Regions from separate parts of the Alteromonas sp. 38 genome, predicted to be linked through region 3. Evidence: predicted binding sites of a transcription regulator. Region 3 holds the regulator's gene; each other region holds the start of a gene.
What was found. The regulator FNR, encoded in region 3, switches genes on or off when oxygen is low (the NO sensors DNR and NnrR bind a similar motif). The targets are predictions, from matches to a motif close to TTGATCTAGATCAA.

Region 1: a site for FNR is predicted at 2,993-3,006, ahead of hemN (oxygen-independent coproporphyrinogen III oxidase). Genes of this name have one in related genera too.
Region 2: a site for FNR is predicted at 1,441-1,454, ahead of ccoG (cytochrome c oxidase accessory protein CcoG). Genes of this name have one in related genera too.

The regions. Positions count from the first base shown of each region.
Region 1 is NZ_LR733300.1:1,507,994-1,518,886, reverse strand. It holds gene FLAVO9R_RS06535 (TonB-dependent receptor) at 1-96, shown strand, start outside; gene FLAVO9R_RS06530 (XdhC family protein) at 308-1,348, opposite strand; gene FLAVO9R_RS06525 (DsbA family oxidoreductase) at 1,345-1,983, opposite strand; gene FLAVO9R_RS06520 (SGNH/GDSL hydrolase family protein) at 2,071-2,883, opposite strand; gene hemN (oxygen-independent coproporphyrinogen III oxidase) at 3,123-4,490, shown strand; gene FLAVO9R_RS06510 (ATP-binding cassette domain-containing protein) at 4,564-5,733, opposite strand; gene modB (molybdate ABC transporter permease subunit) at 5,712-6,404, opposite strand; gene modA (molybdate ABC transporter substrate-binding protein) at 6,405-7,580, opposite strand; gene FLAVO9R_RS06495 (molybdenum cofactor biosynthesis protein MoaE) at 7,583-8,056, opposite strand; gene FLAVO9R_RS06490 (MoaD/ThiS family protein) at 8,059-8,346, opposite strand; gene moaC (cyclic pyranopterin monophosphate synthase MoaC) at 8,368-8,892, opposite strand; gene moaB (molybdenum cofactor biosynthesis protein B) at 8,892-9,395, opposite strand; gene FLAVO9R_RS06475 (HesA/MoeB/ThiF family protein) at 9,809-10,693, shown strand; gene FLAVO9R_RS06470 (succinylglutamate desuccinylase/aspartoacylase domain-containing protein) at 10,846-10,893, shown strand, end outside.
Region 2 is NZ_LR733300.1:726,491-737,383, forward strand. It holds gene ccoG (cytochrome c oxidase accessory protein CcoG) at 1-1,373, opposite strand, end outside; gene FLAVO9R_RS03110 (hypothetical protein) at 1,683-2,048, shown strand; gene FLAVO9R_RS03115 (DUF3016 domain-containing protein) at 2,297-2,827, shown strand; gene FLAVO9R_RS03120 (acyl-CoA dehydrogenase family protein) at 2,969-4,729, opposite strand; gene FLAVO9R_RS03125 (SDR family NAD(P)-dependent oxidoreductase) at 4,974-5,723, shown strand; gene FLAVO9R_RS03130 (amidohydrolase family protein) at 5,720-6,589, shown strand; gene FLAVO9R_RS03135 (hypothetical protein) at 6,645-6,998, opposite strand; gene FLAVO9R_RS03140 (hypothetical protein) at 6,995-8,281, opposite strand; gene FLAVO9R_RS03145 (mandelate racemase/muconate lactonizing enzyme family protein) at 8,346-9,530, opposite strand; gene FLAVO9R_RS03150 (class II aldolase/adducin family protein) at 9,597-10,364, opposite strand; gene FLAVO9R_RS03155 (NUDIX hydrolase) at 10,481-10,893, opposite strand, start outside.
Region 3 is NZ_LR733300.1:1,912,100-1,922,992, forward strand. It holds gene FLAVO9R_RS08150 (heavy metal translocating P-type ATPase) at 1-118, shown strand, start outside; gene ccoS (cbb3-type cytochrome oxidase assembly protein CcoS) at 120-335, shown strand; gene FLAVO9R_RS08160 (sulfite exporter TauE/SafE family protein) at 322-981, shown strand; gene fnr (fumarate/nitrate reduction transcriptional regulator Fnr) at 1,031-1,771, shown strand; gene uspE (universal stress protein UspE) at 1,869-2,792, shown strand; gene ttcA (tRNA 2-thiocytidine(32) synthetase TtcA) at 2,973-3,914, shown strand; gene FLAVO9R_RS08180 (patatin-like phospholipase family protein) at 3,915-4,916, shown strand; gene FLAVO9R_RS08185 (DUF2987 domain-containing protein) at 4,908-5,543, opposite strand; gene FLAVO9R_RS08190 (glucosaminidase domain-containing protein) at 5,540-6,331, opposite strand; gene FLAVO9R_RS08195 (stress protein) at 6,324-7,085, opposite strand; gene FLAVO9R_RS08200 (LysE family translocator) at 7,224-7,916, opposite strand; gene cobB (Sir2 family NAD+-dependent deacetylase) at 8,017-8,733, opposite strand; gene FLAVO9R_RS08210 (sulfurtransferase) at 8,792-9,616, opposite strand; gene tpx (thiol peroxidase) at 9,695-10,189, opposite strand; gene FLAVO9R_RS08220 (tRNA-uridine aminocarboxypropyltransferase) at 10,255-10,893, opposite strand, start outside.

The sequences.
Region 1 (10,893 bases), 400 kb from region 3:
AGAAGTGGTTTTGATGTGCCAGTGCAAGAAGGAAAACTGATGGCCTACCCAGGCGCACCTCGCTCCTATGGTATATCGGTAAGAAAGCGTTTTTAACTATTGCGTTTGTTAAAACAAAAGCGATGTAACCTTAAATAAAAAGCCCCACTTATTCATCTACTTTGGGGCTATTTATCTACTTCGTGGCAGTTATGGACGAAGTTATGGAGGCAGTTATGGAGGCTTTATGGGGCTTGCACGGGGCTTTTACTGAAGCCATGTATAAGACTTTTAAGGAGTGTGTATATAAACTGCGTGTTGCACATAACTACTTTAATGTCGGAAATTTGTTTGCCAGTACTGCATGGCACTGAGCAATAATCGACAACGCGATGCTTTCTGGCAAGTCGCCACCGATATTAAACCCAGCTGGGCTGGCGAAGAAGCCTTTAAAATCACTTTCTTTAACCCCAGCTAACGCGAACATTTCTTCTTTACGGTGAATAGGCCCTAACATGGCCACGTACTTCAGCGGGTACCGAGATAACATTGCTAAGGCATTACTGTCTATTTGTCGGTGATGAGACATCAACACCGCTGCATCGATATTGTGTTCTGCGACATGCAAATTCAGTGCTTCGACTTCTGTCGACTCGACAATAAAGTTAGCATCACCGAAGTGCTCTACCCTTGCCTGTGCTGGCCTAGGATCCCATACGCTCACCGACCACCCTTGCTGCACTGCCATCTTCACCACAAAAGTGGCATCGTATCCACCGCCAACAATAAGTAGGTGTGGAGGCGGTTCACAAGGTACTGTTAGAAAGCACTTACCGTTTTGGGTATCAAGTAAAGCGGCCGTTTTTTTAGCTTCAGGCTTCACACGAGTGGTGTTGTCAGCCTGTTCGCTGTTACTCGCTTGCTGGTTGTCGCAAACGCTAACTGAGGAGGAAAGTTCGCCATTAACTTCTTGCTTCCATAAACAAGGTTGCCCGCTCACCAAATATGAATACACAGTATGTAACTGTAAATAGTGATTATCACTAGTTACAGGTAACAGCGCTAAATGTACAACCCCGCCGCAGCCTACACCTAGTTTAAAGGCAATGTCTTCTTCATCGTTATCATCGTAAACTGCTGTACGATGCTTACCATCTTGCATTACCCGCTGGGCTTGTTTGTTAATGTCTGATTCAAGGCAGCCACCACTTAACACACCTAGTTGATGCCCAGCATTGCTGAACAACATGACAGCCCCCGCTTTCCTGTAACAAGAGCCTTCCGTCTTATATATAAGCCCCAGCACCCACTGGTGGGCATCCTTTAGCGGATGCCACTGGGCTAAAAGGTGTATTAGCTGATTACTCATTGCTCAGTAGATGCCTGAACAATAAATTGCGCTAACGTCTCTGGGTCTTGTGCACCCGCAACACCGCTATTACCAATCACAAAAGTAGGTACGCTTTGAATACCACGTTGCAACCATAAGTTCTCGTGCTCTCGAACGACATCTGCATAGGTTTGATTGGCCAGAAGTTCACTTACCTCTTGCTCGTTTAGCCCCACAGACACCGCTTCGCTTACTAACACGTCTATATCATTCACGTTTTTTCTTTCACTGAAATAGGCGGCAAATAAGCGTAATTTTAGCGCTTCTTGCTTACCGTTTTCCCCTGCATAGTGCAGTACTTGGTGTGCATTGAAGGTATTCGCCATACGCATGCCGTCGAAGTAATCAAACTTAAAACCAACCGATGCACCTGCATCAATAAGTTGTTTTCGGTTTTGATCACTTTGTGCTGGAGTAAGCCCGTATTTTTCCATTATATGTTCACGAACGTCCTGTCCTTCTTGCGGCATGTCCGGGTTAAGTTCAAACGGGTGAAATTGAATAGTTACTTCAATATCGTCTAATTGCGCGATGGCTTTTTGTAGACGTTCGTAACCAATAATGCACCAAGGGCAAACTACGTCTGACACCATATCTATCGTTACTCTTTTCATTGCACCTCCAGCGCGAAGCCGTTAAATATTGTTGGTTTTAAACACCTACTAAATGAATAATGTATTGTAGGGGTGAACCTTTCAGCTTCAACCAACATTGCTATTTTTACCGACCAATTCATCAAGTTCTTCGTTCACTAACTTCACAACAGCGTTAGACCACAATTGATAGCCTGCAACTTGCGGATGAAAGCCATCTTCAGCCATGTATTTGAGCGTGTTGTCTGATTGATCATTACCTATTGGGTTTAAGGTTAGTGTGAGTACGTTAACCCCATGATATTTGTTCACCAGCTTAAGCAAGGCGGTATTGAGGTACTTCGCTCTTTGCCCTAACACCCAACGTAACGGTTGGGGTAGCGCGGGAAATTCGTGCATAGGAGGCAGTGCGGTAAATACAACTGACCTGCACTGGTATCGCGCTTTTAGTATTTCAATTATTTGCGTGACATTACTACGCCACCGGCGCAAGGACGTAAAACCCGTTACATCATTTACCCCTATTGAAATAACCGCCACGTCGAACGATCTGCATTGAAGAGGCGTGTCGAAACTATGGGTAGAAGTGATTGTTGAGAGGGACGTTGAATTAGCATCATACGTAGGATCACGGTTGGGTTTAGCCCGCTGCAACATGGATAACAAATCCGTACTGTTAACCCCTGTCTTGGCCTTTAATTCCCAATCAACGCAAAAGTTTTCCGACAAACTGTTAATTAACCAGCCAGACAGTGCTTGTTCTTGAGTAGATACACCCACGCCAGCGGCAGCGGAATCTCCCGCAATAAGCAACGCCAAGGGAGCCTTCATTTGCTGACAGCTTACCGGAACGCCGCTATGCGCATCGCCTTTAAGATGCACCTTGTTGGGGGCATTGCTAGCGCACTGGCAGCAACCCACTCTTTTACCGGTAGGTTCCGGTAATTTGAGCGTTTTTTTCCTTACCAGCAGGCCTTGTACTAGCAAAATTGGAAAACTGACTATAATGAGTATGTTTAAGAGCAAAACCTTGAACGAGATCAATAAACACCTTACTAGTTTGCATTATTATCAATGATGAAATGGGTTTACCACGAAAGAAAGGCCACCTGTATAAGTGTCTTTCGCTACTTTACTAGCAAACTAAGCAGAAAATACCTATGAATTCGCCAATTGATCGCGCCACAAGTACAATTACAAAATATGCACAACAGGCGCCACGTTACACTTCTTACCCTACTGCGCTTAAATTCGAGTCGGTGAACGACGGGTTATTAGAGAGCGCGTCTGAAAACTGCGGCGCCGATACCATAAGCTTATATATTCACATCCCTTTCTGCGAACAGCTTTGCTATTACTGTGGCTGCAATAAAATAGTAACTCGCCACAACGAAAAAGCCGACCATTACCTTAGCTACATTGAAAAAGAGATGGTAGCGAAAAAATCGCTTTATAAAGATAAGAAAGTGGTAGCCCTTCATTTAGGTGGAGGCTCCCCAAGTTTTCTTTCAACTATACAACATACCTATTTAATGTATCTGATTAAGAAACACTTTCTTATTTCCAGCGAAGCTGAATTTTCAATTGAGTTAGATCCTAGAAATGTGACTTGTGAATACTTAAAAGATTTAAATGAATTAGGTTACACCCGTGTTAGCTTTGGTGTACAAGATATTAATGTAGATGTTCAGCAGTCTATCAATCGGGTTCAAAGTACCGCACACATTGCCAAATTAGTGTTTGATGCAAAAAACATAGGCTATACCTCGGTCAATTTGGACTTAATTTACGGTTTGCCCAAACAAACTATGGAGAAGTTTCGCACCACGGTAGTGGCGGTAAAAGCCATGTCACCCGACCGAGTGTCACTTTTTAGCTATGCCCACTTACCAGACAGATTCGCAGCCCAACGCAAAATACCGCTAGATACCCTAGCCACCCCTGATGAAAAAGCGGCAATGCACCAAATGGCAGTAGAAAGTTTTTCTAAAACAGGCTTTGAAATGATTGGTTTAGATCACTTCGCGAAGCCCAGCGACACACTAGCCATGGCTAAGCATAACCACGTATTGCACCGAAACTTTCAAGGCTACACCACGCATAAAAACAGTGACTTACTTGGTTTGGGCGTATCTGCCATTAGTACAATAGGCAATGCATATGGCCAGAACCCCAAACAACTTAAAGACTATTACAACCGGTTGGACAACGACATACCGCTAACCGCCAACGGCATTGCGTTAACCCTAGACGATCGCATTCGTCGAGACGTGATTATGTCTTTAATGTGTAATTTGTATTTAGATAAGAAAGATATTGAAGACAAGTACAATATTAAATTCAATGGCTATTTCTGTATTGAATTAACGAGCCTTAAATCGTTAGTAGACGACGGTATTATTGAACTTCGCGATCGATATATTAGTGTGCCAGATAAGTCTCGCATTTATATAAGAGCAATATGTGCAAGATTCGACGCTTACCTAAACAAAGGTCACCATATTTCACGCTATTCTGCGGCAATTTAGGCAGTGGGAGTTTAGGGCCGGGAATTTAGCACCTAGTAATAGTAAACGCAGCGCTTTAAAACGCTTTGCAAACCTACTGAAGTTTGAACCTAGCTACCACGGATAAACCAGGTTCAAGTTTCAACCGTTCAATCGACAAGGTGCTTACTCTGGCATACAACGCTTGATTACCATGGGATAGCACCACGATTGCGGTTTGTAGTTGATGTTCTTTAGATTGCGGTGTTTCAGAGAAGTAAATTTCCGCCACTTCGCACGGTAACGCGTTTAAAATACTGCTAGAGGGCACATTCACTTGTGTATTGGTATCAATACTCACCTCGCTGGCAAAAACGGCTATTTTTCCTCGCTGCGGATACTGGTAAGTGCCTACCCTTTGCTCATCTTTGTTTTCCGTATTCAGTTTATTATCACATTGCACGGTAGCTTTGGCGTAAAGTACGTTGCCGCTTACATTCAAACGTGTAAATGGATAAGGAAAATCTTTCGACTTTTGAATTACCTCGCCTTCTAAAATTGCACAGGGATTTTCTACACTTCCCTGGCTGGCGATTTTCGCCATAACGTAAGCTACTGAACCCGTCGCCTCTACCGCGCCATCAACTACAGATATCAGCCCATCACAGAATAGAGCCAAGTCTTGAACATCGTGAGACACCATGATCAATTTTATATTTAAGCGGCCACAGGTTTTGACTAGAAATCGCAGAATTTTGCTACGTAAAGCTGCATCTAATGCGCTTAACGACTCATCAAGCATCAGCACATCTGGGCCATTAACCAGTGCACGCGCTAATGCCACCCGCTGCGCTTCACCACCTGAAAGGCTGCCTATTGATTTATGCAGCAAATGTTCGCACTCACAACCAGCAATAGCATGTTCAACTGTTAACGCCTTTGAGCCAGCATGACGTTCGGCCAGTGCTAAATTACCTTTTACATTTACATGAGGAAATAGCATAGGCTGCTGAAATACCAAACCTACCCGCACGCGGATGGGCGCGCTATTTACGTTTATTTCCTTGGTTGCTGAATGCGCGTTAACTGTTGCGCTAGCAATAGGTTTAGCATCTTCAGCAAACCAATTAACACTTACTGATGCTTCTTGTTCGAACCCAGCTAGCGCACGAAGCAAGCTGCTTTTACCCGCACCTGATGGCCCGGTAATACCCACTACCTGCATGGAAGATGGTAATGCGGCTTTCGCACTAATGCGGTTTTCTAACGAGATATTGAACTCCAACCTTGCCCTCCTTTTCCATTAAAGCGATACAGCAGCGTAAGCAGTAAAAATGAAAACAATAGTAGCCCCAACGAAAGTGCATGTGCTTGGCCATATTCTAAGGCTTCAACATGTTCATACAATGCAATTGAGAGCACTTGGGTTTCGCCTGGAATATTCCCCCCAATCATTAGCACCACACCAAATTCACCAATGGTATGGGCGAAACTAAGGCCAAATGCCACTATAAATGGGGCTTTGCACAAAGGAAGTATGATGCTGAAAAACGTCTCTATTTTTCCAAAGCCTAATGAATGCGCCACTTCAACATACCGTTTATCGAGTTGAGTAAAGCCGCTATACAAGGGCTGCAGCGCAAAGGGTAATGAGTAAATAAAAGAGCCTATCACTAAGCCTTCAAAACTAAACGCTAGCTGATGGCCGGTGAGCCATTGCCACCCTTCCCCAACTGGGCTTTGGGGCGAAAAAGCCACCAACAAGTAAAAGCCGAGCACGGTGGGGGGAAGCACTAAAGGTAATGCAAGTACCGACATGAATACGGGTTTTAATTTATGTTGCCAGTTTGCCAACTTCCACGCCAGAGGAGTAACCAATACCATTAACAGCACGCTGGTTAAAAAGGCCAGTTTTAGGGTTAACCCTACCGCAGTAAAGGCGCTATGTTCTAGCATTTATGGTATACCCCTAGTGACTCTGTTATCTACTCGCTTGTTCTCATTAATACTGGAAGTTACGCTAACCGATAATGAATCATCAGCGGGTTGATAACCCCAATTGGGCAAATTTCCCTGTACGTCTAATGACAATAAGTAACGAGCAAATGCAGATGCTGCGGCTTTTCTGTCGGCTGCGGCGGTAACTGCAAGGCTTTGTAATATTGGTTGATGCAGGGTGTCGGGAATGAGTATTGCCCCATCGCCTTCAACATCGCCTTCAACATAAGCATTGCGCCCAGAAATATTTTGCTCATCAGCCTCATTTATTCGCTTATCAGTCCAATTAATTCGCTTGTCAGCTAGGGCGAGGGAGTATGCCACCAAGGCATAATCGGCGTTACCTGTAGTAAAAAACTGATAGGTTTGAAGTACGTTTTTACCCATCACAATATGGGGGGAAACAGCATTCCACTGATTGGTATTAACAAGATACTGCTTTGCTGCGTTGCCATAAGGAGCAAGTTTAGGGTTAGCGATAGCCAGCTTTTTCCCAGCCAATGCCCCAGCAGTAAAGTGTGGTGTTGAAGCTGTAGTATGAGAAGACAGAAAGGCCAACCTACCTTTAGCGTAAACATGCACATCTTCAGCGTTAACACGCCCTGCCTTTATTAACGCATTGGGCCTAGCAGTATCGGCAGAGAGGAATACATCAAATTGAGCACCATGGGTAAGCTGCGCAAATAGGGTTCCACTGGAAGAAACGGTAACACTGACTTCTTGCCCGGTTTTCTTGAAATAATCATTGGCGATACTGCGTAAAGGCTTGGCAAAATTTGCGGCTACAGCAATTTGTAATGGCGAAGATAATATGGGTACTGCCGTGTCATAAGTAGCGGCGTCTTCCTTAGAAGCGACTATTTCATGGTGTTCATCATGCTGATGGTTGTTTTTGGAAATAGCATTATTATCAGCAATGGCATTTTTATAAGCGTCGGTCTGTTCATATGAAGAGAGATTAGTGTCTGATACTGCCGCATTACAGACAATACACAGAGTAAAAAAAACAACAGATAGAAACGTACCCGCGCGGCCTTTAGGTTTACCAACTTGCATGCTTAAAAACGCGGGGGAAATTCTTAAATACGCGAGTATCATTTTTAAACACGCCGGTATCTTTGCGCCAACCGCCATTGCTATTTTTCTCTCAACCAGGCCAAAGCGGCCTTATCGTCTGAGGACTTTACGTCAACCCATCGTGAATCATCTCGGGTGAACTCTTTTTTCCATAAGGGTACCGATTGTTTCAGCATATCCATCAAAAAGTTAGCACCCTCAAATGCCGCCGCCCGATGCGGTGCGGCAGTACCAACCCAGACTATTTGCTCATCATTATACAAACGGCCTACACGGTGAACCGCGCCGGCAGAGGTCAGTGAGAACCGGGTTATTGCTTGCTGCACTAAGTCGGTTAAGGCTTGCTCTGTCATGCCAGGGTAATGCTCAAGTTCAATGCCTAAAATATTGCCATCGGCATTATTGTCACGCACCAAGCCGGTAAAGGTAACAATTGCGCCCACGTTACCTTTGGCTTTTTGGCTAGCTTCTTGACGTAAGCGATTGTATAGCCACTGTTGATCGAAGTCGGCGTTGCCAATTAATGCGAACATGGTTACCCCCCTGTAACTGGTGGGAAAAAGGCAAGCTCGTCGCCTGCCTGTATAAGCGTCTTTGTATCGCACAGTTGCTGGTTGCGCGCCATAAGCACATTGCTATTGCTGCCCATATCGACTTTTTCACTGTTGCTAGCACCCAGGGCTTGCGCCCAGTTATTACTTCGGCTTTTTAGCAGGCTAATAACATCCCCCATGTTGGTGGCGTTGTCGGGCAGCGTTAACGTAAAGCAACCTTCTTGGGTAATTTCACGTAATTGTGCAAAGGTTTTCACGGTTACATTCATTTTATTTCCTATGAAGGTAAATTACTCACCTAATGTTTTTTTGTCGTTGGTGTGGCTGCTAGTCGATTCATTATCACTTTTCCAATGCCCTGTTTTTCCGCCTTTTTTATCAAGTACCTGAATGCCTTCTAAGCGCATACCAGGATCGATAGCCTTACACATATCAAACAAGGTAAGCAGGGCCACGTTCACACCAGTAAGGGCTTCCATCTCTACCCCTGTTTTGCCATTTAGTTTACAAAAACAGGTGGTTTTTATGCGGTTATTTTCGGGCTCGATGGCAAAGTTTACATCTACTTTCGAGAGCGCAAGAGGGTGGCACAACGGAATGAGATCGGCGCATCGCTTTGCCCCCTGAATACCTGCAATACGCGCAACGGCAAATACGTCGCCCTTAGCAATAGTGGCATTGCTTATTTGGGCGATAACCTCTGGACTGGTATATAAATACCCTTGGGCAGTGGCTTCTCTGACGGTTACTGCTTTATCGCTAACATCCACCATGTTAGCTTCGCCGCCTGCATTTAAATGACTAAATGTGGCCATTACGACACCAAGTGTTTAACGAAATTACAGGGTTTAAAATCGACATCTAACTGGCTAGCAATAATTTTTTCCCAACCGGTTTTACAAGCGCCTGTAGAGCCGGGTAAGCAAAAGATGACAGTATTGTTGGCAAAACCAGCAATAGCGCGAGACTGAATGGTAGAAGTACCAATTTCTTGGTAGCTTACCTGGCGAAACAATTCACCAAAGCCATCGACCTGTTTATCGAACAACACACTGATAGCTTCTGGCGTAGAGTCTCTGTGGGTGAAGCCCGTGCCACCAGTAATTAATATACCGTTAATATCGGGGTTTGCTATCCACGCCGACACTATAGCGCGCTGCTGATAGATATCGTCTTTTACTAAGGCTCTGTCGCCTAAGTTATGCCCCGCAGTATTTAATGCGTTAGTTAAATAATCCCCTGACTTATCATTTTCAAGTGTGCGGGTGTCAGAAATGGTAAGTACCGCCAAATTAAGCGGCTGACTAACTACAGACATAAGAAATCCTAAATTGATATGCGACATTTATTCAGGCTTTGATAAAGTACGCCTAAATTAATACATCATGTTACGTTCAGCTTACCACATTGATGTATGCGGCAACATATACTGCGCCAGCGGCGCTCCGGTTTTTTAGTCAGACGCTGAGCTGTTATAAAGAGTCGATTTTATAACATGCTGCGCCCAACCTGAAAATTGTTGTGGATTGGGAGCATGACTCATTGCCTTGTACCAATATGAATTAAAAATAGTGGTAAAGCTAAAAAGCACAACGTAAATAATACAATTTATCTATGAGGGTAAAAGCATTGTATTCAATAGCTTGGATGTCAATTACTTGGGCAACCAGTTTCCTTTTTGCTACTGTGCCTTACTTGCTCACTTATTTTTACACTAAGGTTAATGCGTAAATGAAAACCCCGCTATCTACTAAGCAGGTAATGCGATACAACCGGCAAATTGTACTGCCTCAAGTTGATATTGATGGTCAGGAATTGTTGGCGTCGTCTCGCATTCTAATAATTGGTGTAGGCGGTTTAGGTAATGCGGCGGCCACGAACTTATGTGGCAGTGGTGTGGGCAAAATTACGCTGATAGACAACGATATTGTTGAGCATACCAACCTCCCCCGCCAAACCTTGTTCGATGAAAGCCAAGTTGGACAGTCAAAAGTGATGGCAGCGAAAGTCAGACTATCGCAAATGAATAGCGATTGTGAAATTGTCAGTATTGAAGCGAGTTTGCTTCAAGACAATATGCCATTTATTGCTGGAAACCGCGCGGGAGAAGAACGCACTGAGACAAACAGCGCAGAGGGTTGGGCTACTAAGACAGGTGCGACTGAATTAGAGAAAGCTGAAATCAATACCCACAAACTGTTTGGCGAGCACGACATTGTGCTTGATTGCACCGATAATGCTCAAAGCCGCGACCTTATAAACCGCTTGTGTTATAAACACGGCGTTCCTTTAATTTCTGGGGCAGCCATTCGCTTTGAAGGTCAATTATTCGTAGCTAAACCCGGCGAAAGCCAATGCTATGCGTGTTTACGTAGGTTATTTAGCGCGCCTGAATTAAGCTGTACCGAAGCAGGTATTTTTTCGCCCATCGTGAACATTGTAGGGACCTACCAAGCACTGCTTGCCATGCAGGTATTAATGGGAGTAGGTTCAGTTCCGGTAAATACCTTGTTGACCTTCGATGGTTTGCAGCATGAATGGCAACAATGGACGCTACCCGCCACACTGCAGTGTGATGTTTGTGGTAATCAGAATAAAGATGTTGATGAAGGTTAGCGCATATGAGTAACAAAAGTATTAGCATGGGCGTCTATAAGTTCCTGCATAAGCACTAATATAAGTACTAATATAAGCACTAGCATTAGCGCTAACGAGAGCATCAATAACTAACAACGACATGAATAACAACGAATTAAAAAGAGAGAGTTATGACAACTGAGGTTGTTAAGCAGCATATTGTCGTGGCGCAAAACGCC
Region 2 (10,893 bases), 1.2 Mb from region 3:
GTGGTAACGGTGAATTGAATGTCTGTTACCACATCTTCCAGATTATACGGGTCAGTTGCAACCGAAATCGGTGTGCTATAAACCTCACCACCTTGTACCGTCACTTCTTTATTACCAATAAAGGTGTATTCAGGCAGCCCTTGAACCGAAATGGTATAGGTCTGAGTTTGTTGAGATTTGTTGAGTACTTTAACGGTATAAACATTCTCAATTAACCCTTCATTGGTTTCGCGATATAACGAATTACGGTCGCGAATAATGTCAATTTCCAGAGGCACGCGGGTCACAATGTCAGCAACCAATAACCCTGTCATGACAATAAGAACGATAAGGTAGCCGATAAGCTTAGGCCGTACAATGTGTGTTTTACCCCCCGCCAGCTCTTCTTCCGACGTAAAGCTTATTAGCCCTTTGGGGTAACCCATTTTATCCATTACGCCGTTACACGCATCTACACACGCGCCGCAGTTAATACACTCATATTGTAAGCCGTTACGAATATCAATACCGGTAGGACAAACCTGTACGCATAAATTACAGTCAATACAGTCGCCCAAGCCTTTTTCGTGAACCTGTTCATGGCTTAATTTACGCGGACGCGGACCTCGTTGTTCGCCCCGTTTCGCATCGTATGAAACGGTAAAGGTGTCTTTGTCGAACATGGCAGATTGAAAACGCGCGTAAGGGCAAATATGGGTACACATGATTTCACGCATATATCCCGCATTGGCATATGTGCATACCGCGAAAAAGACCACTGAAAACGCTGCCCAGAAACCCGTGTTGAAGGTGAAAAAATCAATAAAGAGCGCGCCGATTGGGGTGAAATATCCCACAAAGGTGAGTGCGGTAAGCAAGGCAACTGCCACCCAGGCCGTATGTTTGAGGATTTTGCGAACAAACTTATCCGCGTCCATTTTTCGCGCATCTAGCTTTATGCGTTTATTTCTTGGGCCTTCTATTTTTTCTTCAAACCACGTGTAGATATATACCCAGGTGGTTTGAGGGCACATGAAACCACACCACACTCTGCCTGCAAAGGTCGTCACGAAAAAAAGCGCGAATGCACCCACGATAAAAATATAAGCAAGTAAGGTTAAATCTTGCGGCCATAAGGTTAACCCAAATATAGAAAAGCGCTGCTCTACAATATCGAGTAACACCGCTTGCTGACCATTGAATTTAATCCACGGAATAGCGGCAAATAAGGCGAGGAAAAACAAACCAAAGAAACGCCTGAATGTTTCAAGAGGGCCTTTAACCGCACGAACATAAATGCGACTGCGCGAATCGTATCGTTTCCCTTCAGTGGATGATGCGGGTTTGTACACCTTTACTGGGGTAACGTTTTTAACCGGAATCTGTTCGTTCATTTTTTCAAAACCTTAGCCAACTTCTTGTATTGCGCGGCGCATTATAACAGCTGAAATTTCAGCGTGTTTAACATAGATCAATGATCATCTTTATTTATCTTTCAGTCAATACTGAAAGTTCAGAAATTATATTTTATCGGTATGCCTTTACTTAATGCTAGTTGACTCTTATAGCGATAATAGTTTTTAATACCGAATGAAAATTATACAAGTAATTATCTTTTTGATTTTTTTGATGAAAGTGTTTATTAAAAATAACTAACGATAGCTGCGTTGTTTAAATTAAGTGTAGTAGTGGAATAATTTTAAATGCTTCGTTTCTTTGTCATCTGTGCTGAAATTGTATTATTGGTGATTGTGCTGCGCTCGCCTTTTGTTCAGTACTTTTTTTCAGATATACAAAGTACCGTCTCAGGTTGGTTTGTTTCTATTTCTGAGTTACCTGAACAACGAGAGTTGGATACGTTAAGAAATCAGGCCGCGGCGCAGCTGGCTCCTTTAAAAGAATTCGAAGCGAACTACCTTCGAAGAATACTGGCAAGTCGTTCAACGGTAACGCGCTTTCATAGCGCTTATTGCGAAACCACCGATATAAACCCTAACTTTAGTCGCGACAACCGCAAGCAGTTATGTACACTGATAGAGCAATCAAAGTTACTCGAACCCGATAAATAATTAGCGATAAACGCTTTGTTTCTTTTCTTTGCTTCTTGTGTCCTCTAATTCTTCCCATTTTGACCGTGTATATAGATAAAGCCATTCACTTTACGTTCAGCTACCTGTGCTATTATTGAGCATATAGTTGTGATAAAAGTAGTAGCATTGCTATGGTTGAAACCATGCTTCACTAAGCGCCGTTACCCGCTTACTCAGTCTTTGTAGCTGACTAATACCGGGTTTCTAAAAACAAGGTAGGGGGTTACATGAAAATAGCTAAGTTAAGTTTATGTGCGGTATTGCTCGCCAGCGTGGGTATGTCTGGTGTGTTGCAAGCAGCACAGGTTGAAGTAACTTGGAAAGAACCAAAGTCTTACCGAGATGTTAAGCCGTCGAATGAATCTCGCGTGCACTTTAGAGAGCGTACTTTTAAAGAGCTCGATGAATTTTTTATTGAACTCGCTGAAAAACTTCCCGAAGATCAAAAGCTGTTAATTACCGTAACAGACTTAGATTTAGCCGGTCAGGTCTGGCCTGCATCTTTTGTTGGTATGGGGCAGTCTGCTACTGATGTAAGGATCATTAAGGAAATAGACATTCCCAGAATGTCGTTTTCATATGTACTTTCTGGCAGTGATAACACCGTGCTTAAAAGCGAAGACGTTAAGATTAAAGATATGATGTTCATGAATACTGTTAATCGTAGGCTGAGCACCGATAATCTGGTTTACGAGAAGAACATGATTGAAGATTGGTTTAACGATACGTTTGCACAAAGCATAGTGAGTCACGATTAACACCGCTGCTCATCGTTTGTGATGGTGCCAATGAGCAGCAACAACACCAGAGCTTAACGGGTTTTAGTTTGCTGTTGTTGTATTGATAAGATAATAAAAAACCGCCTTTATCGGCGGTTTTTTTTTACTTAACGATTATAGTTAAATGTAATCGAATTCACTGCCAGATATAGCCAGTGTGCTTTCATAGCCTGCTGAGTATGCTTGCTTATGTGCATTGCGACGCGGCAATATTCGCTGCATATAGAAGTCACGGGTTTTCTGCTTAGAAGAAGCTAGCACCGCGTTATCTGTACTCGCCGCTTTATCTGCCATGCTGTACCACAGCACACCAATTAGCGAGTAGGCAGAATAGGCTAAGTAATCTGCTGCTGCCGCTGCTGCAGTAGTGCCATCCATACCTAGGCAGTCAGCCGATGATGCACGCCAATCGTCAAGTAGACCTTGCGCCAGCCCTTTGTTTTCAGCATCGCTAATATCAGCAACCAACTGTGCAAACGCCCCGTAAGTTGCTTCCATCATTTGCCCGCCATCGCGGGTTAATTTTCGACCAATTAAATCTAATGCCTGAATACCGTTAGTGCCTTCATACAGCATAGCGATACGTACATCACGCATCAATTGCTCCATGCCCCACTCACGAATAAACCCATGACCACCAAATACTTGCACCCCAATGCTAGTAGTTTCAAGGCCCATATCTGTCATGTAGGCTTTGCAAATTGGTGTAAGAAACTGCAACACTTTATCTGCATTTTCTTTTTCCTCGTCAGTGCCTAGTTTTTCTATGTCCATGTACTTTGCGTAAAGCAAAGAGAGTGCGCGGCTACCTTCAATTTGTGATTTTTGCGTGAGTAGCATACGGGCTACATCAGGCTGAAATACAATAGGATCGGCTTTTCCGTCAGGGTTTTGAATGCCTTGCGGCGCACGAGATTGAACTCGCTCACGGGCATACGTTAACGCACCTTGGTAAGAAGCTTCTGCAGCTCCCAGACCTTGTAAGCCAACTTGGAAGCGTGCGTCGTTCATCATAGTGAACATACAGGCTAAGCCTTGGTTTTCTTCACCCACTAGCCAGCCCGTAGCCTCATCGAAATTCATCACGCAGGTCGGGCTCGCCTTGATACCCATCTTATGTTCGATACTTCCCACAGATAACGAGTTCGCAGTACTTGGCTCGTTATTATCATCAAGCATTAACTTGGGCACTAAAAACAAGCTAATGCCTTTCACGCCTTTAGGCGCATCGGGTAAGCGAGCAAGTACCAAATGAATAACATTGCTGCTCCAGTCTTGATCGCCAGCAGTAATAAATATTTTATTACCTGTCACTTTATAACTTCCGTCACCTTGTGGTTCAGCCTTAGTGCTAAGTAAGCTAAGGTCGGTGCCAGCATGCGGTTCGGTTAAGTTCATCGTACCTGTCCACTCGCCGCTGATGAGTTTAGCGAGATACTTGTCTTTTAATTCCTTGCTAGCATGTTTAGTCACCGCTAATGTGGCACTTTCTGTCAGCATAGTCGTTAAACGCCAGCTTAGGTTTGCGGCATTTAGCATTTCATGCACAGGCACTGCCATGGTGTAGGGAAGTTCTTGGCCATCATATTCAGCTGTGCCTAGCATGGCGTTCCAGCCATTGGCTACATACTCCTGATAAGCGTCGGCAAAACCCTTCGGTGTGGTGATTTTTCCGTCTTCCAGCTTACAGCCTTCTTCATCACCTTCACGGTTTAATGGTGCAACAACATCAATGGCGAATTTAGCGCCTTGTGCAATAATCTCGTTAGCCAGTTCGCTATCAAAATCGCTGATACCCAACTTTTCATAGTGGGCATCTAGGCCTAACCAGTCCTTAAGTAAGAACTGAAAATCGGTAGTAGGGGCGTGGTACAGAGGCATGGAAGACTCCCTTTTCAAACAAGTGTTTTAATTTTGCCACATTATAGACACAAATAGCATAGACAGAGTAGCCCGTTAAGGGAAAGTTAATGAAAAATAATATCGCTGTATTTGTACAATAACCACTCAACGCCTTTAAATTTATATCACAGGCCATCATAATCTTTGCCAAAGCTTGCTTTTCGATAGCTCGCTGGCATCCTATAACTATAGTTAATTCCATGTATTAAGAAGTTGAGTACTCATGAGCCACGGAAAATCAGTTTGTGTCGTTACCGGCGGTAGCTTAGGAATAGGGTTAGCGGTTTGTCATACATTCAGTGAAAATGACTACCGAGTGATAAACCTAGATGTAAGAGATTTTGACGACACACCAACTAACGCTGAATGGGTGGCTTGTGATGTCAGTAATGTGGAACAGGTGCGTCATGCTATTGATAATATCGCGGTGAAATATGGCCGTATAGATGCGTTGGTCTGTAACGCAGGCATGCACGTGTCGGCAACCATTGAAGACACCGATGAAGCATTGCTTGATAAGGTGATGAGCCTAAATATTAAGGGGGCGTACGGCGCAATTAAAGCGTCATTACCTATCATGAAAGCACAAAAAAGCGGGGCTATTGTGATGATGGGTTCAGATCAGTGTTTTGTGGGTAAACAAAACTCTTTTGCCTATGGGTTAACAAAGTCTGCCTTAGCGTCTATGGCAAAAACCACAGCACTGGATTATGCCCCTTTTAATATCAGAGCCAACGCAGTATGCCCTGGCACGATTGAAACGCCCTTGTTTCACCACGCCATTGACAAGTACGTTGCAGCATCAGGTGCTGATAAAACCGCAGTCGTAGCCCAAGAGGCCGCCGAGCAACCCATTGGCCGAATTGGCCAACCCGAAGATGTGTCTGAACTGGTGTACTTTCTTTGCAGTGAAAAAGCGAACTTTATTACTGGCAGCTTACACGCTGTTGATGGCGGTTATACCGCCAAGTGAATATCGTCGATGGTCATCTACATTTCTTTGCCCAAGAGGCGGGTGATTATCACTGGCTGAAGCCGCAAAACCCGCCGTATTGGCAGGATAAGCAAGCCATTGCGTTGGCGTGCGGTGAGAGAAGTTTAACACTTTCCAGCGGTCACACTCTTGCTGGTTATGTGCATATTGAGGCAGGGTTCGATAATCAACGCCCTTGGCGCGAAATCCGTTATTTAGAACAGCGTGCTCAACTACCTTTTAAAAGCGTTGCAAGTATCGATTTGTGTAGTGAAAGTACCTTGTCTCATATAGAAATATTAGCAGGGTTCTTTTCAGTGGCGGGGCTTCGCCATATTTTAGATGAACAAGCCGCCTCTATATTAACCCACCCTAAAACAAAACATGCGCTGAAGCGTTGTAGCGAATATGGGTTGTCTTTCGATGCCCAATTGGATGTGGGTGACAGCAAGGGGGTCAATGCATTACTTAGGCTATTAGAAGCACGACCGACACTGCAAGTTATTATTAATCACACAGGTGCGGCACTATTAAGTTCTGCCGTTACAGCTGCCTACGTTAAGCAGTGGCGTATTAATATGAAAGCACTTGCTCAGTGTTCTCGCGTGGCGGTAAAGCTTTCGGGATGGGAAATGCAGTGCAGAGATTGGCATTGGCGCAGTGCGCAAAATGTGGTCGTGGAAACAGTCGCTATATTTGGTGTGTCGCGAGTAATGTTAGCAAGTAACTTCCCACTTTCTAACTGGAGCCACAGTTATCAAACACTGTGGCAACAATACGAAAAAATGCTGGCAAATTTTACCCTTGACGCAAAGTGTAGCCTAATGGCAAACAATACCGCGCGTTGGTATGGCGTAGATATTTAAACGACTCTTCTCAGCCCCGCTTACAAGGTGCTACGCTAAATCCTTAAGCCTCGTATTAGTCTATAAGTTGATGGTGGGCGGCCACCGTCTGGCTTTCTATATGAATAAAGCTAAATTCTGCGCTTTGCTGTTTTTTCAATATAGTGAGGAAGGCACGAAGCTCATCCACAAAGCGCTCTGCTTTATCTGGCATTACCGCGCACCACACACAGAGTGATTTTTCTGTGATCAAACTGGCGTCGTAGCGAGGCTTGAATTCGCAGGCATCTTCGCGCCATGAACCTTCACAATCAATGTGTGTGCATCCACCATAATAGGTAGATAAATATTCGTTTAACGCGTGTTTCACTGGCTCGTAAGCGTGTGAACCTGGTGTCAATATAATCGTAAATTTAGTACGCTTGTTCATTTGTTCTTCGCAAATAGTAAGGCCATTAATAGCACCGCTATTAAGGCTAAGTTAACCGTGTTTTCAGATGACATTAGCGAGAATATATCGTAGATACCCCACGTTGAATCGTGCTTCACAGAGTGTGAGGCGGCGACAAAATTATTGGTAATATCTACCAAAGAAATACCCCCAATTAACATGAGTATTACTTCAATCGATTTATTTATAGCACGATTAAGTTGGTTCTCGTAACTTGATATTGCGTTATTAATATAGGCTGCCCTATCAAGTAAACTGTCTTCTACGGCAATAATTTCCCATGCATCTATGAGTGCGTTCGCCAATGGTTTTCGACTCCCTTGCAGGCCTCGAAGCGAATCGCAAAACTCCAATCGAATATACGCTAGGGTTCTAATTGAAACCATGCGCTGGATCAACTTTTCAAGGGCTTTTCTGCGTCTGCCCGACGACAGTGCCTTAAGCGATTGCAGCTGATGATAGGCGTTGCTCATCGATTGTTGATAGGCATACAACATAGCATTGTAATGCTGAAGTAAAAACAAAACCCGTCGGTTATCCAACGACAGCGAAATATCATTGTTTAAAAATAGGCAATTTCCCGAACGAAAGAAAGCCTCATTGTTCTCACAATTGTTGGGTGGGTTTTCGTGGATAATTGAAAACACCTGTTTGGCTTCTTCGGTAGATTCTGGAACGCGGGTAATATAACAACGTCCAGTCCACAATACCGCATCATTGTCTGTAAGTTCAGAGGTCAGTAACTTACAGCGTTTACTCAGTGTATCGAAGGTGGTGTTCAGCAAGTTAATCATTACACCTCCTGCCGCTTGTAAAATTAAAGACAGGCTTTGTTCGATATCTCTGCTTTTAATTTTCTGCCAACACAGAGTGAGTTGAGCCTCAGATGCGGGTGCCAATGTAGCTTGTAAGGTCGCAATGCCGGTTTGATATAACCGTAAATTCAACCCCTGAAGCTGAAGACCTATTTCTTCTAGGGTTGAAAACGCATGCTGAAAAGCCGGACTTTCATGATCGATTTCAAGTTTTACCAATGGGGTAAACATGGGGCTTAATAAGTCTGAGTCTGTTGATACATAACCCATGTCCAGTTTACTTTCTTGATTGAGCACCCAATCTTGGCGGTGCATGGCTTCTTCAACTTTACTGGTTAAAGACGGCGTAAGCGCACTGAATTTGCGGGTTAACGCGATTGGCGTGTAAGTAACAATCGAGACGGGCGACGAACATAATATAGTCGATGGGGAAGGCGAGGCTGACATACTTCTTCTTATCCTTGAAAACAGTCGGGGCAAGGAGAACCATTGCCCCAATCTATGTGTTTCGCTATTTAAGTTCAGTTATTGTCATATGAGGCGAGCGGTAAACAATCTCGTCATTCAAATCGATGCCTAACCCTGGGGTATCTGGCGCTTCAATAAAGCCGTTTACGGGTTGTGGGTCTTGCAGACAAAGTTCACGGTTCCAGTCTTTAATGGCGTAGGTGTGGTGTTCGTGAATTAAGAAATTAGGTATTGCGGTTTCTAAGTGCAAACTTGCTGCTGTCGCCACCGGCCCACCACATACATGGGCTTGAATGCGCACGTCATAAATATCGGCGTAATCACATACTTTTTTCGCTTCAGTAAAGCCGCCACACAAGCCTACGTCAGGCTGTAGTACATCAATAGACTGGTCTTCTAAATAAGGGCGCACGTCCCAGCGATGATACAAGCGTTCACCACCAGCAATCGGTACGTTTACGTTTTTAGCCACTTTATCGTGTAGTTTTGAATTCAAGTAATTGACGGGTTCTTCGTAATACAAGCAGCCAATTTCTTCAACAATATCGCCAAGCTGGATGGCGGTAGATGCCCCTAACAAGCTGTGGCATTCAAAAATAATATCGCCGTCTTCACCCATGGTGTCGCGTATGGCTTGTAAACGGGCTTTAAATAGCTTTAGTTCTGGCTTAGAGAAAAGTTTAGTGCGATCGAAGTGGGTGACACCGTCTTTATCGTAAACAATAGGGTCTACTTTCACGGCATCGTAGCCATCTTTTAACGCTTTTTCGGTCGCGCGTGCATAGTCGGCCGGGTCGTTTAGCTTAGTGACTTCTTTATCCCAATCGAACTGCAATTGGCTGGCATAGCTGCGCAGTTTGCCATTGGTTTTCCCGCCCAGCAGTTCGTAAACGGGTAAGCCTAGGGCTTTGCCTTTAATGTCCCAAAGTGCAGTATCAATAGCACTCATGGCTGCATAAATAACAGGTCCACCACCTAAGCCCCAAAAGCCTTCACGTAACATACGCGACCACAATAGCTCAGTGTGGAATGGGTTGAAGCCAATTAGCATGGCTTCTGCAATTTCTTTTATCATGTGCGCTGCAGCACTATGACCCCAATCGTAAGCTAAGCCTGCTTCACCGACACCGGTAATGCCTTCATCGGTATACACTCGTACGAAAACAGGGTTCCACGCTGGGCGCTTTGGGCACTCAATATCAAATATTTCTACTTTGGTTACTTTCATTTATGGTTTCTCTATTGTCTGTTTGTCGTCGTCGCTAGCGGCACTGGCAACGACGCATAATATGGATTATTCACAAAAGCCAGGGTCGAGCTTGTAGGCTTTTCTTAGCATGGCGGGCCAGGCCTTCTGGCCGCCGGTTTCACCACTGTGCACTACGCTGGCTTGCTGATAAATGCCGTCAATAATAGGCTGCGGTATCTCAATAACTTCTTCGTTCGACTGCATGAGCGCCAGCTGAATTTCACAGGCTCTTTGTAAATCATAAAAGCGCATGAAAGCATCGCCTACGGTGGGGCCGACAGTTAACCCTCCGTGATTAGGCAGCAGCATATGGTTGGTATCGCCTAAATCATCTTGAAGGCTTTTCTTTTCACTGTCGTTTACTGCCAAACCTTCATAACTATGGTACGACAGCGAGGGAAGTGAAAATAAAGAATACTGGCTCCAAGGCTTTAATCCGCCTTTTACCGATGCCACAGAAATGGTGGCGAGTGTGTGCAAGTGAATAACGCACATTGCATCGTGACGAACCTCATGAATGGCACTATGGATAGTAAATCCGGCGGGGTTTATTTGGTAAGGCGAGTCATCAAGGATATTACCTTCAAGATCAACTTTTACAAGGTTAGACGCGGTTACTTCGTCAAATCCTAACCCAAAGGCGTTAACTAAGTAATGGTCGGTGCCGGGGACTTTAGCCGAAATATGCGTATAGATAAGGTCGCCCCAACGCATATCAGCAACCAGTCGATAGCATGCGGCTAAATCGACGCGCGTTTGCCATTCTATTTCAGACACTTTGCCTTTAAGGCTAAGAGGAGCTAATGAATACATGGCCTGTCTCCTAAATATAGCAGGCTAAACTTGAAGATAATGATGGCTTAACCCCTTCTAATAACAGCGGGTAATCAAATTACCAAAGCAAGGGCATTGGCACAACCAAACACACGTTATTCTTGCTGAGATTGGCTTGCTTTAATTTTATTAAAGCTATCGCGAAACGCAATTAGATCATCAGGAAAGCGAAGTTGAACATGGGTGAGCAAAAAGGGGTCGGCCTTTACCAATTCAATCACTTCTAGTTTTGCCCATGGCGGCGCATCAAACACATCTGGCAAGTGTTCTACCCCAGCATTTAATGTACACTCAAATAGCGCGAGACCATTTTGTGTAACGGCCAATTTTTCACCTACCTCGACATTGAAACCTGTTTCTTCCCATGTTTCTCGGTGGGCTGCGCAAACTAATGATTCGCCCTCTTTTTTTCCGCCACCGGGGAAATCTAAACGGTTTGAAAGGCGATGTTTGATCAAAAGCGCTTTGTTTTGCACTTTAATGATGCATGCGGCGGCATTTTGAGTAT
Region 3 (10,893 bases):
TATAATCATTCTTCCTTTTGCGGTGTCGGGTTTACTCTCTCCCTGGATGGCCGTGGTTGGCATGTCACTGAGTAGTATTATTGTGGTCACCAATTCAACGAGGTTATTAAGTAAATAACATGAGTATCATTTACGTCTTAATTCCCATCGCTATCATCATTGTTGCGTTGGCGCTGGTTATCTTTTTCTGGGCGGTTAAAACCAATCAGTTTGAAGACCTTGATAGACAGGGCTATAGCATTTTGTTTGATGATGATTTATCAGGTGATGAAAAGAAGCTAGCCGAGCAGCGAAAGCAGTTACAACAACGTAAAGAAACTGATGACAGAGGTTAATATATTCTCTGCCTTTTTCATTGGAATTGCTGGTGGAGTGCATTGTGTTGGCATGTGTGGCGGTATTGTTGCGGCACTACGCACGGTAACGCCAAGTAATGAACCTGCTTTACCCTACACCCTTGCCTATAATTTTGGCCGTATCCTCAGCTACACATTAGCCGGTGCTATTACAGGCGCTGTCGGCCAAATGGCAACCGAATTTGTGCCTATCGCTAAACCCGTTTTATCTTTGATTAGTGGCGTTATGCTGGTGCTTTTAGCGTGTTATTTGGGAAAGTGGTGGCAAGGATTGAATTATATTGAAGCTATGGGGCGCGGGTTATTTAAAGCTATTCAGCCCTTATCTAAACGATTTCTTCCATTCAAAAGCCCGGTTTATGCACTACCCTATGGTTTTATATGGGGCTGGCTTCCCTGCGGGTTGGTCTATTCCACGTTAACGTGGTCATTAGCATCAGGCTCGGCCGTTGACGGCGCTGCCATTATGCTATTTTTTGGGTTAGGTACTCTGCCCACTTTGCTGGCGGCAAGCGCAGGTAGTCAGTACCTAATAGCCGGTTTCAGGCACCCCGTGGTAAGACAATGCTTTTCTGGAATATTGGCTATTTACGCTCTCTTTTTAATTTATGCAGCAATTTCATAAACAAAAGAGTAAGATTATATTAAGTCGACCCTATTTATAGTTTGAACTTATGAGCAAAGGAAGCCAATTCTCAATTCATTGTCAAAATTGCAGTTTCAGCCACTTGTGTTTACCCGTTGCGCTAAACAAGACTGAGATTGAATCTTTAGATGATATTATTGAGCGAAAGAAACCCCTTCACAAGAGTGATTTGCTGGTAAAGTCGGGAGATACATTTAACTCTCTTTACGCAGTACGCACGGGCTCTTTTAAGTCTTTCGTCACCAATTCAGATGGTGAAGAGCAGATTACAGGTTTTCACTTCCCTGGCGATATTATCGGCTTCGATGCATTACGGGAAAACAAGCACCAAAGCTATGCCCAGGCATTAGAAACCGCCATGGTGTGCGAATTACCGTATGAGACGCTTGATGAGATGTCGGTTCAATTTCCGAAGTTAAGACATCAAATAATGAGTTTCATGAGTGCGGAAATTAAACAAGATCATGACCTCATGATGTTGCTTAATAAGCGCTCAGCGGAAGAACGTCTATTGTATTTCCTCTCTCAGCTTTCTCAACGTTTCGAAGAACGTGGATTTTCAAATAAAGAATTTCACCTAACCATGACCCGAAATGAAATTGGGAACTACCTGGGTCTAACTATTGAAACCATTAGCCGCTTATTAAGCCGTTTTCAAAAAGAAAATATTATCCAAGTGGACGGTAAACTCATCACTATTTTAGATTTTGATGAGATGTCACAACGTTTAACGTCTGTGGTTGCACCTAATATCGCCTGTAATAGCTAATCATCAAAGCTTTTGATCTAAAACAAGTTACGTAATAGCAAATAGGTATTACACTTAAATTGTAGCAACCAAAAATCTAAAAATGTTTGGAGGGGTTATGATTAAGTATGAACGTATTTTAGCGGTCATTGAAGCCGATAGAGATACCCAACCTGCGCTTAGCCGTGCATATGAACTTGCCAAAAAGACAGGTGCCTCTGTCACCGCCATGCTGGTGGTTTACGACTTATCTTACGATATGACAACCATGCTTAGCCCTGATGATCGTGAAGCTATGCGCGATGCGGTCACTAAGGAACATGCGGGTTGGTTACGGAAAATCCTTAGCGATTTAGGGTTTGAAAAAACCGATATTGTTGTTGAGTGGAATAACCGTGCCTTTGAAGCTGTTGTGCAGTACGTAATAGATAACAATATAGACTTGGTTGTAAAAGCAACCAAGCGCCATGACGATTTAGCCTCCGTTATTTTTACTCCTACAGACTGGCATCTCCTTAGAAAATGCCCCTCCCCCGTATTGTTGGTTAAAGAACATGAATGGCCTGAAAACGGCGAAATTATTGCGGCGGTAAATGTAGGCAGTGAAGACGACGAACATGCGCTACTCAACGACAAAATCACAGTTATTGCTAACGATTATGCCGCATTACTCAGCGGCAACGTAAATTTGGTTAACAGCTACCCTGCTACACCGCTTAATATTGCTATTGAAGTTCCTGAGTTCGACCCAGACACATACAACAACGCGGTAAAGCATCATCACGAACTCGAGATGAACACACACAGCGAAAAGTATGCTATCGATAGCGAGCGCTGTTATGTGAAAGAGGGGCTTCCTGAAAAAGTCATTCCAAGAATAGCCAAAGATATCGATGCCGAACTTGTGATCATTGGTACCGTTGGCAGAGTAGGTATTTCCGCGGCCCTTATAGGTAACACGGCTGAACATGTTATTGATGAACTTGTGTGTGATGTACTGGCAATAAAACCAGACGGCTTTATTTCGCCCCTTTCACGGTAATGCAAACGTGTTTGTACACAGCCTGTCGGCACTGTTTGCTAGCACCGCTCTATAGTCTTTTGCGCTATTGTTTTTTGCTAGCGGCTAGTGCCGACAAGATACAAAAAATCTTAACCTCGCACATTCAATTTTACCTGATTACTGTATAATGGTTTTTTTCGCAGTAACCAAGCTATTGATATGACCAGTGCAGGCACAAACCGTGCAGACGCCCCGTTAACCGCGTCTCAAAACAAACAAAAATACAGCTTTAACAAGCTACAAAAGCGACTTCGTCGAAATGTAGGTAAAGCGATTGCTGATTTCGGCATGATTGAACATAACGATAAAGTGATGGTGTGTTTGTCCGGAGGAAAAGACAGTTACACCATGCTTGATATTCTTATGTTTTTAAAACGCATCGCGCCAATTCATTTTGACATTATTGCGGTTAATCTAGATCAAAAGCAGCCAGGATTTCCAGAACATGTACTTCCTGAATACCTTGAGAGTGTAGGTGTTGAATACAAAATTGTAGAAGAAGATACTTACTCTATTGTTATGGACAAAGTGCCTGAAGGTAAAACCACGTGTTCGCTTTGTTCACGATTACGTCGGGGCATTTTATACAACACGGCCAAAAAATTAGGCGCCACTAAAATTGCGCTTGGCCACCACCGTGACGACATGCTAGAAACCTTCTTTTTGAACATGTTCCATGGCGGTAAGCTTAAATCAATGCCGCCAAAGCTGGTTAGCGACAATGGTGAACACATTGTGATCAGGCCCCTTGCCTATTGTACCGAGAAAGACATTCAGCGTTATTCTGATGCCGTAGAATTTCCTATTATTCCTTGCAACTTGTGCGGTTCTCAAGAGAATTTACAGCGTCAGAACGTTAAGGCCATGCTACAAGATTGGGATCGTCGTTTTCCTGGACGTATTGAGTCTATGTTTAGTGCGCTTCAAAATGTAGCACCATCGCATTTGGTCGATCAGAATTTGCACGACTTTAAAGGTATATCTACGCAGAACGGCCCAGTTGAAGACGGTGATATTGGTTTCGATCCTCCCACCTTCGCGTCGCCAAGTGAGCCTTCTGACGACACGGTTCACGTTATCAATTTGATGGAATCAAACTAAATGAAAATTGGTCTAGCATTAGGTGCGGGTGCCGCAAGAGGTTGGACCCACATTGGTATTATTCAAGCGTTAGAAAAGCTGGGTATTAAAATTGACGTCGTTGCAGGTTGCTCTATTGGTGCCTATGTCGGTGCAGCCTACGCTAGTGGCAAGTTAGAAGGCCTTAAAGAATGGTCTTGTTCTTTGTCAGATTGGCAGGTACTCGCCTTGATGGGTGTTGGCTTACGCAGAGGCGGCATTGCTAGTGGGCAAAAAGTGTTTGATAAACTTGCCAGTGAATTTTGTGCCCCAACCTACGAAGCAATGGAAAAACCGTTCGCCTCGGTGGCTACCGATTTGTACACGGGCCGTGAAGTGGTTTTCAGTTCAGGCGAAATTGGTAACACCATTCAAGCTTCGTGCGCTATTCCTGCACTATTTGCCCCAGTGGCTCATGGCGACCGTTGGTTAGTTGATGGTGCGGTAGTTAATCCAGTGCCTGTTAATCTATGTCGACAGCTTGGTGCCGATTTTGTGATTGCCGTGAACCTTAATGCTGACTTCAGGCCACTTAGGCTTGAAAAATTACGACTAGATCACGAAGAGAACCAAAGAAAAACCGAAGACTTTTTCACTAAAAGCCAAAATGTGCTTAAGCAATGGTTTTCACCTGACAGTAAAGAAAAAGAAGAAACGGAAACCGACAGCAAGCACACCGAACAAAAAGAAGGGGTTGCTAGCGACGCTATTGAGGCCATAGAAGAAACGATTTCTCCACCACCTAATAAAGTCCCCAGAGGTAACCCACCAGGGATTTTAAGTGTAATGAGTAGTTCGCTGGAGATACTTCAAGCGAGGGTGACACGTTCACGTTTAGCGGGCGATCCGCCGGATATTCTTATAGAGCCCCAATTAACGGATGTGGGTATTATGGAATTTCATCGTGCACAAGAGCTATGCGAAAAGGGTGAAGAAACCATCACCCGAATTGCTGAGCAAATTAAGTATCAACTGTTAGCTTGATGCCATAGCGGTAACACGAAGTGGGGCTTTCGGTAAGGTAAGCCCTTTGATTTCGTTGATTTCGCTTTGTTCTAGGTGAAGTATACCGTTGTTGATATGCAGCCCTTCTGGGGTAATATAATCTAAGTTTCTATCATCGAATTGCAACATCAACCCTTTAACGGTTGGCATTAAGAACGATAAAAAGCTGCCCATTTCATTGAAGAACGCTTCATATTGACCATAGATAAAATTCAGCTCTTCTTTTGTATAACTGGCGGTTAAGTATTCACTTTTTGTTTCAAGCTGAACTGACATATCGCACACATTTGCCGCTTCCGTTAAATCTATGCGTATAAATGCATTCGCTAATTTTAGCGCTTTTTCCGTAGGTACCGTGAATCTATACTCATCACTAACCTCCAATGGCATAGTTTGTTTGTCAGTGACAATTTCAGCGTTATTAATTTCACATAACCGCCCTTCACCAACCCTCAGAAAACCAAAAGCGAATTGCAGAGCTTGAGTGTCTTCATTATCAAGTTTTTTTACGTGGCTATAAAAACGGCTATATTCCACATTTACCATTTCGGCGGCAACACTTGAGGTGAGTAATGCGCCAATAAGCGCGCATGCTATACGTTTCATTCAGTTAAGAACTCCTGGTTAAACCGGATCATGGTTTGTAATTCGTCTACATAGGCCGCGCCACGCTCAGAGTAATTCATTAATCCCTCTGCCAAGGCTACACCAGTAATGGGGATTTGATTTGCTCTTAACCGCTCTCTGATTTCTCGCAAATCGGTATAGGCATCGTGTCTATTCAGGTTACGCATATAAGTATAAGTAGCGCGAGAAAGGCTGGAAAATTTCGCGACCTCGTGCGTTGCGCCCGCATTTCGTTTACCAGGTACAAAACCGCAACCTTTTACAAAGCACCAAATACCAAAAAAGTTATAACCTTTTCTAGCAAAACGACTGGTGCCCCATGCCGACTCGTTTGCCGCTTGAACGAGCACGAGTTCAGCAGGCAAAATATCAATTTTGTGAAGCAATGCAAGCAGACGAGACGTTAGCGGTTGTTCCGCCTTTACGCGGTACTCAGTTTGTAGCCACTCAAGGCGGCTAATGTCATCGTCAGTTAGGGACTCTTCGTTCAAAGCCTTACGATACAAAGTTTGTATGTAGTGTCTAAGGGTAAGTAAATACGCATTTTGTTTTTCAACTTCAGGGCGTAAGTAATCAAAAAACGCGCTCTTCTTTTCTTTTATATCAGTATAAGCAGAAAAATCAGGAACAGGTTTTGTCGCTTCAGGTGTTTCTGGAATATCTAAAATATCGGGCTCACGCTTAGTTAATATTAGCGCGTTAATGACTATTACTGCCAATACAGCGATAGTAATTAAAACAATTTTTAGGGTTTCCCGTTTATGCATCGAAGCTCGACTCATTCGTTTTACTTTGAACAGATTCAGATTGGGTAGGTTCGCCCTCTTCACCAATCATCTCTTCATACAACAAGCCTAGCATACTGAAATACAGGGGTAGAACCCAAACAAGGGACAAACCTAATGTAAAGGGAACGGAAATAAACAATATAATGAAAATGGCAAACACACCCGCTAACTGTGCCCAATAAGCATTAAATACACGGCAAGATAAAATTATAGCGCGAAGCGGTGTTAGCGATTTATCGGCAACTAGCATCAGTGAAAAAGAGGTCGCCATCCAAAAGTACACACCAGGGACCACTAACAATACCAAGCCGATTTGCACCACAATGCCATTCACCAATTGAGTAAGGGCTAATGCGAATATTAAAGAGACATAGCTGAAAATAGAAAATACCGTGGTTTTTTGACCTCTGGCATGGCTTACCCCCATCATATACAACCCGCTGATTAGTGGTGCAACTATGAAAATAGCGACAATTTCAATTAACGATTGGTGTTCAAAAATGAAGGTGCCGTCTTCATTAAAAGTGATGAACTTCTGAGCAACAAAACCGAGTACGACAAACGTAAGAAATAGAACCAATGATGCTTGGAATAAGCTTAAAAAATTTGCTTTAGCCAAACCATTAGCGCGAGAAAACAACGATTTAATATCGAAATCATATTGCTTTGAAAGTGTTCTTTCTAGCTTGCTCAATGGCTGGTTATCTTTAAAAGGCATTTTATTATCTGCCACACGTTCCTCTACTGCTGCTATCGAATTTAACCGCCGTATTATACATAAATATGGCGATTAACCCCAATAACCACGTGTTAGTTGATTAAATGTAATGACTCTCGATTTGCTTCTAAGAATAAATATCTGTGCGAAATGCTAGCCCAAGACTAATTTTGCGGCCAAGCCAACCAGTAAAACGCCCATTGCACGGTCGAGCCAGTACCCTTTTTTTCCAATAAGTTGAGCAATTTTACTGGTACTAAGTAGGTAGGATAAGAAGCAGAACCAAAGCCCTGTTGCTATGGCTAAGTAAATACCGTAACCAAGCTTGATTGAAAAAGGCGTGTCGATATCTATAATAGCGGTGAACAACGATAAGAAGAATAAGGTCGCTTTGGGGTTTAAGCCATTTGTTAAAAAACCAATCCAAAGCGCTTTTTGCGCAGATATTTGCGAGCTAGCTTTTTTATTATTGGCCGCCTTGTTATCAGCTAGCTTAGTTTCATCCAGATTATCTACGCTGTTGCTTACCCCAGACTCGCCGTCTACTCGTGGTTGGCTAGGCCCGCTTTTTAATGCACCATACGCAAGATACAAAAGATAACCCGCCGCAAGATAACTAAAGGTTTGAAACAGCCATGGCGTGGTGGCAATAACTACGCTCAATCCCACTAATGAATACCCAACGTGCAGCAAAATCGCTAGTCCAATTCCAATGCTGGTATAAATAGCAATGCGGCGACCGTAAGCGAGGCTATTTCGAACCACTACCGCAAAATCAGGGCCTGGGCTAGCTACTGCAACAAGGTGTACTAGGGCGATAGTTAAAAATTCATTAAGGTAAGGCATATATTTTTAATATTACTCTGTATTTTAAGTGTTCAGTGTCAGTGGGCTTACATGGTAGTAAAGCGTTTTTAGCCATGAAATCTTCAAGTCATGACTTTAGTTAAAGATCATATTCTTTAATTAACCGTGTTACAAACGCTGGGACTATGTCGGTGGCATTGCCGCTAATAGATTCATCGAACAACCAATTGTTCGCACTAGGTTCTAAATTCAATTCTACACATTTTGCGCCAGAATCTTTTGCATTAATCACAAACCCAGCGGCAGGATAAACATTGCCTGAGGTACCGATGGCTACGAAAATATCGGCGTTCGCAATATCTTGCGAAATTTCTTCCATATAAAGGGGCATTTCACCAAACCATAAAATGTCTGGTCGTAAGGTTGTGGTATTGCAACACGCACAAGTAGTTTGGCCGTCGAACGCCGTGTTGCATTCAAACGTTTTATTGGTCGTTACACACCGGCTGGACAGTAACTTTCCATGCATGTGCAAAATCTGTTCGCTACCTGCCCGCTCATGCAAGTCGTCTACATTTTGGGTAATTAACGTAAGTTGGCCTTTTAATACCCGTTCAAGTTGCGCTAGCGCTTCATGAGCTGCATTAGGCATAACACAGGCGTTGGTGAGTTGTAATCTTCGTTCATTGTAAAATCGATATACAAGCTCAGGGTTACGCGCAAAAGCTTCGGGCGTAGCCACGTCTTCCACACTGTGTTCTTCCCATAATCCGTTGTTATCTCGAAATGTTTTTAATCCAGACTCGGCTGAAATTCCTGCACCAGTTAACACGACAACGCGAGGCGGTGTATTCATAAGCTCAATTCCTTTGAAATATATACACGTAACACGACTACCCTAAATTAAACGAAGGTTAATCTTTCACTACTGGAAAAGTGGCGTTTGCTCCCCACTCAGACCAAGAACCATCGTAAATAGCAACATCATTTGCACCGCACATGAGTGCAGCAACGCCAATAATACACGCCGTAACTCCTGAACCGCAGGTACAAATAATGGGCTTCGACAAATCAATGTTGGCTTTTGCAAAAACATCTTTTAATTTTTCAATGCCTAAGAAAAAGCCATTATCTAACAGCGCTGTGAATGGAAGATTGTAAGCGCCGGGCATGTGCCCCGAACGAACCCCAGCACGAGGCTCTTCTACTTGCCCGTAAAACCGCGCTTCACTTCTGGCGTCGACAAGTTGAGCATCGGTTTTAATCGCTTGAATAACCGCTGAACTATTCACGAACCATTTGCTCTGGGCATTACTCTCATACTTAAAGTGTGAGGGAATGCGTTGTTCTGATAATGGTAAGTTTTTTTCTTCCCACGCTACTTGGCCGCCATTTAACAATTTTACGTTCTTATGCCCTATGGCCTTAAGCATCCACCAAACACGGGGGGCGCTGTACATTCCTCGAGTGTCGTAAACCACTAAAGACGAACGTTCGGTCAAACCCTGTCGCCCTAAGTACAAAGCAAAATCAGATTCGGTTGGCATACTATGAGGAAAACCCGTGGTGTGATCACTGCCCTCGCCGTCTAAGTCTATATCCACAGAGTTTGGCAACACCATGGCATCGCGAGAATCAGGCGTTTTGGTAACTGGATCGTCCATAACTGCACGCACTAAAATGATGGGTTCATCTTGCAGTTGCGTGGCAAGCGATTGAACATTAACTAACATCGACATACCACCCTCTCCATTGAAATGCCCACGTAACGCTGTGGGCATTACTGGTTTGATTTATTTACGCTTTACACTCTTAATTTACAAAGCAGCCATTGCTGAATCGTAGTTTGGTTCTTCCGTGGTTTCAGCCACTTGCTCGGTATAAATTACCTTACCGTCGGTATCAATCACAACGACTGTTCGTGATAGCAGACCAGTTAGCGGCATAGAGGTGAACGCTACACCGTAGTCGTCGCCAAAGCTTGTACGGAAAGTAGAACCGGTAACAACATTTTCAATGCCTTCAGCCCCACAAAAGCGGCCAGCTGCAAACGGTAAGTCAGCAGATACACAAATTACTTGTGTATTGTCTAAACCAGCGGCTTGTTCATTGAATTTACGCACTGACGTTGCACACGTACCCGTATCGATAGAAGGGAAAATGTTAAGAATAACGCGTTTACCCTTAAGATCAGCGAGGGTTACTTCACCTAAATCCGCTTTTACTAATGTGAAGTCTGGGGCTTGCTGCCCAACTTCTGGAAGCGAACCTACAGTTGAAACTGAATTACCTTGAAACGTAACTGTTGCCATGTTTTTCTCCTTGGGTTTTGATTGCTTAACCTTATAGTTAAGCGCGAATGCACGCAAGACAAGGGTTACTTAACTTGCGCCTTTGCAAATTCAATTTTGTGACTTAAATGGGGCTTCCCTTTCAAGTATTGATGTCGAAAAATACTGAAATATTTAGCAAGCGCCGTAGCCGCTTCAACCTCACCGGCCAAATCTAACACGTTTATTCCCACCTCTGCAGTGCAATGCTGGAATTCTCGTGTAGATTCACGCAACAAGTAATTCGATGATATTTCAGGGGATACACCCAGCACCGGAAAGTTATCAAGGTAAGGGCTTTTACCAAACATCTTTCGCGCTTCACGCCACGTGCCGTCTAAAAAAATAAACAACGGAATTTTATCTGTTTTATCTTCAGGCTTGGCTATGCAGCGCGCTGGCTCAGCATACTCGTGAGGAAATATGATAATGGGTTGGTATTTAGGGTTGCTTAGTAACGCCAGTAAATCCGGATCGGGCTCTGTTCTGTGCCACACAAACGCGTAATTTTCAGCTACCACATCCGCAATTAATCGGCCTGTGTTGGTGGGCTTGTAGTATTCGCCCTTGTACATGATGAATAACACCGCACAGGATGCTTGTGGTTCTGGCTTATCGGCACAAATACACGCGTTTACAGGCAGCAAACAAATGTCGCAACGGATAACTTTACTACCCCGCGCGTT